DNA from 2 places in the Desulfosporosinus sp. BICA1-9 genome. Region 1 is predicted to be linked to the other one. Evidence: predicted binding sites of a transcription regulator. Region 1 holds the regulator's gene; the other holds the start of a gene.

Region 1 (3,980 bases):
ATTTCTCTGTGTTTCTTATCTTCTTCTGCATGAAGTTCAGCATCTTGCTTCATTTTTTCAATGTCTTCTTTGGAAAGACCCGTGGAAGAAGTAATGGTCACTTTTTGTTCATTTCCAGTGGCCACATCTTTGGCCGAGACATGAACAATACCATTGGCATCAATATCAAATTTAACTTCGATCTGTGGAATACCACGTGGAGCAGGAGGAATTCCTGTAAGTTGGAAACGTCCGAGTGTCTTGTTGTAACTCGCCATTTCCCGCTCCCCTTGAAGCACGTGAATATCAACAGAGGTTTGATTGTCTGCAGCTGTTGAGAAGGTCTGGGATTTCGTGGTTGGAATCGTGGAATTTCGATCAATAATCCGAGTAAACACTCCGCCAAGGGTTTCAATCCCTAAAGACAGCGGGGTGACATCCAGCAAGATCATGTCCTTGACTTCGCCACTGAGTACGCCCCCTTGAATAGCTGCACCCATTGCAACTACCTCGTCTGGGTTAACCCCTTTGTGTGGTTCTTTTCCACTTAACTTTTTGACAGCTTCTTGAACGGATGGGATACGAGTGGATCCGCCGACAAGAATGATCTGATCGATTTGATTCCAGGAAAGCTTAGCGTCTTCAATCGCTTGACGTGTGGGACCAAGAGTAGATTCCACAAGATCAGAGATAATTTCTTCAAATTTAGCTCGAGAAATATTCATATCTAAATGTTGAGGACCTTCTTCGGTCATGGTAATAAACGGCAAATTGACATTGGAATTGGTCACTCCAGAAAGCTCAATCTTAGCTTTTTCAGCAGCCTCTTTTAAACGTTGGAGAGCAACTCGGTCTTTAGAAAGATCTGCTCCATGACTTTTCTTGTATTCTGCCACCATATAGTCAATCAGACGCTGGTCAAAATCGTCGCCGCCTAAACGATTATTCCCGCTCGTGGCTTTAACCTCAACCATTCCTTGACTTAATTCGAGGATCGAAACATCGAAGGTTCCGCCGCCTAGGTCAAAGACCAAAACAGTCGAGTCATCCTTTTTGTCAAGGCCATAGGCAAGTGCAGCCGCAGTAGGCTCGTTAATGATCCGCAGTACTTCAAGTCCAGCAATAGCTCCTGCATCCTTTGTTGCTTGACGTTGGGCATCGGTAAAATAGGCAGGAACAGTAATAACGGCTTGGGTAACAGGCTGTCCAATATAGGCTTCAGCATCCGTTTTGAGTTTTTGGAGAACCATCGCCGAAATTTCTTGAGGACTATAGGTCTTATCTTCTATCTTTACTTTATGATCTGTACCCATATGGCGTTTAATGGAACTGACGGTTTTGTCCGGATTGGAAACAGATTGCCGCTTAGCCACCTGTCCGACGAGTCGCTCGCCAGATTTAGAAAAACCTACTACAGATGGAGTTGTACGATTTCCCTCCGCATTAGGGATAACAACTGCTTCTCCACCTTCCATAACAGCTACGCAAGAATTTGTAGTACCTAAGTCAATACCAATAATTTTACCCATTGTTTTCTTCCTCCTTATAACTAGTTCGAAACTTTAACCATACTTGGACGTAAAACTTTTTCTTTTAGGTAATATCCCTTTTGTAATTCGTCTACAACAGTATTTTCAGGATGCTCTTCTGACTCCACCCGCAGCACTGCGTCATGAAGATTTGGGTCAAACGGTTGCCCGACGGCTTCAATCGCCTTGAGACCCTCTTTGCTAAGAGCCGTTTGCAGCTGACGTAAAATCATCTCCACCCCTTGTGAAAAAGCTGCGAAATCAGGATTGATTTGAGCGGCACTAACTGCTCGCTCAAAATTGTCTAAAACAGGAAGCAACTCCCCAACCACACGTTCAGACGCATATTTTATGATTTCGGTCTTTTCCTTTTGGGTCCGTTTTCGATAATTATCGAAATCTGCTTGCATGCGTAGCAAATGATCATAATGTTCATCTGCTTTAGCTCTAGCCTGGATAAGCTCCGTTTCTAAGGTTAGAATTTTCTCCGGAGGGCTCATATCCTTGCTATCCAGACTATCTTCGTCGTGTATGGATTTCTCAGATTCATGTTCTTGCTTATCTCCCAAATTATCTTCGTCGCTACTTAGCTCTCGGCCTCTGAGAGTATCTTCTCTCATTCGCGCCATGCATGATCACCTCTCATAACTTAGTCCCAAAATTTATATAAGAATGAACCTAAAAGGCTCAATCACCCGCATATTTGATGTTTTTCGTCACCGCCTGCGTTTCGTCAGGACATCCGTCAAACTACGCGTCATAAAATCAACAATTGCAATGACCTTAGCATAATCCATACGTGTTGGACCGAGCACCCCCACCGCACCGATGGTTAGACCATTGACTCTATAAGTAGCAGAAATGACACTACAATCCTTAAATTCCTTCAAGCTATTTTCTCCACCGATCGTGACATTTAGTCCCTCTTGGTCAGGATGTAATAGTTTTTTAAGCGGCTCATTTTCTTCGAAGAGTTTAAATAACGTTTTAACCTTCCCTAAATCCTTAAATTCAGGTTGATTTAACATATTGAGGGTCCCCCCAAGACAGATCCGTTCCTCTCCTTCGCTATCGTCCAGAATGGCTCTAAGCATATCAAGAGTATTATCAATCAAAAGCCTCTGCCTTGACAATTCGCTATAGATTTCATGCAGCATGCTGCGTTTAACTTGATTTAAAGAGTACCCACGCATTTTTTGATTAAAAACTTCAGCCACTTGTTGAAGCTCTTCCGCTGTTTGATTCTCCCCGACCTCAATAATATGATTTTCAACAGCACCATTTTCTTTCACGATGACCATAATAACCTGCCCCGGTTGATACGGTAGAAAATGCAATTTCCCAAACGTACTTTTAGCCTTATGAGGACCAAGGACAAGACTCGTCAAATTCGTAAGCTCAGACAACAATTTACTGGTATGGGTAATAACTTCTTGAATCTCATGGATTCTTCTCGTACTTTCTCGCTCAATAAATTCTTTTTCTTCATCATTAAGGACCTTAGGATCCATCAGACAATCTACAAAATACCGGTACCCCGCATCGGATGGAATCCGTCCAGCGGAAGTATAAGGTTGTTCGATAAACCCTAAATCTTCTAAATCCGCCATCTCATTGCGTATCGTCGCAGAGGATACGCCAAGATCAAATTTACGCGCAATCGTACGAGAACCAATCGGTTCAGCGGTAGCAATATAATCCTGAACAATCGCCCGTAGTATTTTGCGTTTTCGTTCATCCATTTGCATAATGCTTTCCGCCTTTCCAAAACTGACTACTAGGGACTCACCCGAACATTATACGCCTCAAGTTCATCGTCCGGGTTCGTTGTTAGCACTCTCTCTTGATGAGTGCTAACAGTTGATGTCTTCACATTACCACTTCATTTTAGCTTTGTCAAGAATCATTTTAACAAAATACCTAGAGAGTTTTAGATAGCATAATACAAAGCTTTTACCAAGCCTTCGAATGCAGTCAAAAGTCGATCAAAGCCACCGTGCAAGCCAAGAAACCGTCCTGTAACTTGCGATCCGTTCCCCAATTCAAGCCCAGAACGCAGTATCACACGAGCCCCACGTCTTTACGTAGGGCTTGCTAACCAACCCTTTTTTCTCTTAGGCAACCAGAATATTACGATTTTCCGCCTTAATATCCAACTCAGACTTTGGGCAATCCGACAAGGGTGGATTGGCGCTATAGCCCTCACGCTTGTCTGGGGCTCGGCATATCCTATAGCGGGATCTGAAAAGACATTCCATAAAGGGATTGGCAGCCGGTATGAGGATGGAAATTTCCAACAGGACGCCTGAACAAATCCCGTCCGAGGTTAACTTTATCAAGGAACAAAGCAGCAAAATGCTGCTTGGCAACGCCGTTGGGATCGGACGGCGTTTGACGGAAACCAAAGAGCTGGTACCCCATGGGGAGTGGCTCAAATGTCTGACTAAATCAGTGAGTTACTCCCCCCGTCGG
Region 2 (3,980 bases), on a different contig from region 1:
CATACCGCCACCCATTCCGCCATCTTTGACAGGCAGATCAGAGACTAAGCATTCAGTGGTCAGAAGCATAGCAGCGATGGAACCTGCATTTTGCAGAGCCGAACGAGTAACTTTGGCTGGGTCAACAATACCAGCAGCAATCATATCTTCATAGACTTCAGTTACAGCATTGAAGCCAATTCCTCGCTTGCCGGATTCGCGAACCTTACCAACAACAACGGAGCCTTCATGCCCAGCATTGTTGGCGATTTGACGAAGTGGCTCTTCAAGTGCACGGCGAATAATATTAACACCAGTTGCCTCATCACCGACTAAATTAAGGCTATCTAAGGCCTGGATAGCATCAATCAAAGTAGTCCCTCCACCAGACACGATTCCTTCTTCAACAGCAGCACGAGTCGCAGCTAAAGCATCTTCAATGCGGAGTTTCTTCTCTTTCATTTCTGTTTCGGTTGCTGCACCGACTTGAATTACTGCAACACCGCCAGCTAATTTAGCTAAACGCTCTTGGAGCTTTTCACGATCAAAGTCGGAAGTAGTTTCTTCAATTTGTCGTTTAAGGGCTTCAACACGTTTTTTAATATCGTCAGTGTTACCAGCACCTTCAACAAGCGTAGTTTCCTCTTTGGTTACACGGACTTGGCGGGCACGGCCCAGCATTTCAACCGTGGTGTTTTCTAGTTTTAAGCCTAGATCTTCTGTGATCACGGTTCCGCCTGTCAGTACGGCAATGTCTTCGAGCATTGCTTTGCGACGATCTCCGAAGCCAGGGGCTTTAACTCCGACACAAACGAAGGTTCCACGTAGCTTGTTGACAACGAGGGTAGCTAGTGCTTCCCCATCAATGTCTTCGGCAATAATCATCAGTTGACGACCCGCTTGAACTACTTTTTCCAAGACTGGTAAAACGTCTTGAATAGCACTGATTTTCTTGTCAGTAATCAGGATGTAAGGATCATTAAGTACGGCTTCCATTTTTTCCGTATCTGTGATCATATATGCAGAAATATATCCGCGGTCAAATTGCATTCCTTCAACCACTTCAAGTTCAGTTGTCATGCCTTTAGCTTCTTCAACTGTGATGACGCCGTCTTTGCCGACTTTCTCCATGGCTTGAGCGATAAGATCACCAATGTTCTTGTCGCTAGCAGAGATGGAGGCGACTTGGGCAATAGCTTCACTCGTCTCAACGAGTTTGGCATTAGCTTTAATGTCTGCAACCACAACTTCCACTGCTTGCTCAATTCCACGTTTAATGCCCATAGGATTTGCACCAGCTGCAACGTTCTTAAGCCCTTCGCGAATGATCGCTTGTGCTAAAACAGTAGCAGTTGTGGTACCGTCCCCAGCCACATCATTGGTTTTGGTAGCAACTTCTTTAACAAGTTGAGCTCCCATATTTTCAAACGGATCCTCCAATTCGATGTCACGAGCAATTGTTACTCCGTCGTTCGTGATCAGGGGCGATCCAAACTTCTTATCGAGAACGACATTACGTCCCTTAGGTCCTAGGGTTACACGAACAGCTTCAGCTAGAGCATTAACTCCGCGTTCTAAAGCGTGACGTGCATCTTGATTAAAAATAATTTGTTTAGCCAACGTATTTCACTCCTTATAAATAATTCTTATTGAACTAGCCCATAATGGCTAAAATATCTGACTCTTTTAGGATAAGATATTCTTGACCGTCATACTTTACTTCGGTCCCTGCGTATTTGGAATAAATCACACGATCGCCTGCCTTAACATCGAGAGCGACGCGAACACCCTTTTCCATTTTGCCAGGTCCTACAGCGACAATTTCGCCTTCTTGTGGTTTTTCCTTAGCGGTATCCGGCATAATAATTCCGCTTTTAGTTTTTTCTTCCATCGGGAGTGCTTTAATGATCACCCGATCTGCGAGAGGTTTAATGTTCATGAAGAAAAGTCCCTCCTATGTTTTTTATTTAATATTTGTTAGCACTCGACTCTATTGAGTGCTAACAATATATCTATAATAATATGCAAGGGGCCGCAGGAAAGCAAGCCCCCTAATACTCCAAAAACAGGTATTTAACTAGCATTTTCTTTATCAATCTAATTATTACTCCCGTTTTCAGGCAATAGATATTTAATAAATGCTTAAGGCCTCCCCCCACACGCATCACCATATCGTCTACACACTATAATTGCCAGTTTTGAACTCTTCTATGCACGATTAATTCTCTTGAGTTAATTTTAATTGCCGCTGAGAAACTTCCTCCAAGATGGAACCTAGAGCTTCTTTCACTGTACTATTTTCTAGATTAAGCAGATAAATCTTGGTTTTACCAATTTTCAAATTATGATCCGGGTGCTCCTTCTCAAAAAGGATAGTTTGCTTTAAGGTGTACCGTATGAACTCCTTAACTTGTGGGATTGACCGCCCCAAAAACTCTGTCAAGGCAGCCCTCGCTTTTGTAGACGCAACATAAGGCAAGCGTATCTGAAGAGTTCCTAGAATTTGAATCCCTTGTTCCAGATCCTGCTCTGGATGATACTCTGCTTCGTGTTTTTCATGAAGTACCCACTGTAAAAGATCATCTTCTTCACAATAAGGTTGCAGAGCATGATGGACACTTCCGGCTACCCCTATCACCTTAACGTCTTTTCCCCAAGCACGGACTTTTCTAAGGAGAGAAAGGAAATCTCCGTCCCCAGTAATCAATAAAAAAAGGTCAAAGGTGGATGCTCGTGTCAGCAGGATTTCTTGGGCCTCGAGCATTAACTCTAAATCCGCAGCATTACGGCGAAGTCCTGTGCTCGCGTAATTGTTCTTCCCAAAGACATGACGTGTAAAGACATTTGTTTTCTCAAAGGTCGTTTGTGTCCGCCAAAACTCCTCACGGTCGAAGTTAGCGTAAAGATAGATTGCCAATAAATTTATATTATTTCGCTCTGAATAAAGTTGTAAAAACTGTACCAACTGTTCCGGAGATAATTCATACCCTCGCTCTAATAAACCGGTCCAAATATTTTCGTAATCGACAAACGCTATGGCTTTCAAATTGTTCACCTCACAAGCCACTAATCTACTATAGTCTACGCTAAACTATGGACAGACGTGACAAGCTAGACAATAAAATGTACTTGGATATCAATTTGGTCCGAAGTAACATTATCGGCATCTGTCTTATCTTAGGGGCTGTCGTCTTCGTTCAGATTTCCGAAAATCGAGCGGGAATCGAATCTAGGTCAGAAATAGTGGATGTTTAATTTGTTCTTATAATGCAACTGAAGTTTCGCACCCCTCTAGACCCCCGTTTATCTAATTTCCAGGTAGCCTAATGCCATTATTTCTTTTTGGTTATTAACGATTAACTAGCTTTTTCAAGGGCTTTTAGCTGGTTATTAAGAAAAGAATTCTCAAAGAGCTCTTTCAAATACTCATATTCAAAGGAATTCCTAAATTCCAAAATGTTGACTAAACCGGACTTGGCAATGCTTGTGATCACTACTTGTAGCAAATCGTCAAATAATTCCCAGAGTCGTTCCGCTACATTCTTCTCAATAAGGTCATCTTTGATCTCAGCAAACAACCCATCCAAGGAGTCATAGGCATTCACTCGGCGAAAATAAGCCAGAAAAGTATAGAGAATATAACAGGTTGTTATATGGGCGATTTGAGCATCGAAATCCCTTGATAGGGAAAACGGCAAAAATACAGTTTGACTAGCCCGATTCCTTCATAGTTAACAACGGCTTCGAAGTAACGGGTATTTCGCTTCCGACAGCGTTTTTCTTGCCCCTCGCTTTTAAGAAGCTTTTGTAATTGATTGGCATCGAGAGAATCCCCTTTGTAGAGATACTTTTTTCAGTAACATCAGGGGGAACATCAACATAAGCGTGAGGATTTCCGTGGTACTGTAGCCCGCCTGTTTTTGAAAGCCAACTTGGATGCACAGTGTTTTAAGCTTGAAGGTCTTCATAACTTCACATATAATATTGTTAATCGAATAACC

Evidence for each region. Region 1 encodes HrcA, which represses chaperone genes, less so after heat shock. Its sites were predicted from a motif close to TGTTAGCACTCNNNNNNNNNGAGTGCTAACA; they were not measured.
Region 2: groES (co-chaperone GroES) is a predicted target of HrcA. The motif match lies at 1,955-1,985, and genes of this name have one in related genera.

Annotation. Positions count from the first base shown of each region.
Region 1 covers NZ_JUEE01000118.1:11-3,990, reverse strand. Annotated here, with positions in the region: gene dnaK (molecular chaperone DnaK) at 1-1,508, opposite strand, end outside; gene grpE (nucleotide exchange factor GrpE) at 1,529-2,137, opposite strand; gene hrcA (heat-inducible transcriptional repressor HrcA) at 2,225-3,256, opposite strand; partial or broken gene JL57_RS14510 (DUF3102 domain-containing protein) at 3,786-3,980, shown strand, end outside.
Region 2 covers NZ_JUEE01000154.1:50,397-54,376, forward strand. Annotated here, with positions in the region: gene groL (chaperonin GroEL) at 1-1,599, opposite strand, end outside; gene groES (co-chaperone GroES) at 1,634-1,918, opposite strand; gene JL57_RS19470 (NYN domain-containing protein) at 2,198-3,025, opposite strand; gene JL57_RS34905 (hypothetical protein) at 3,336-3,677, opposite strand; gene JL57_RS34910 (hypothetical protein) at 3,774-3,980, opposite strand, start outside.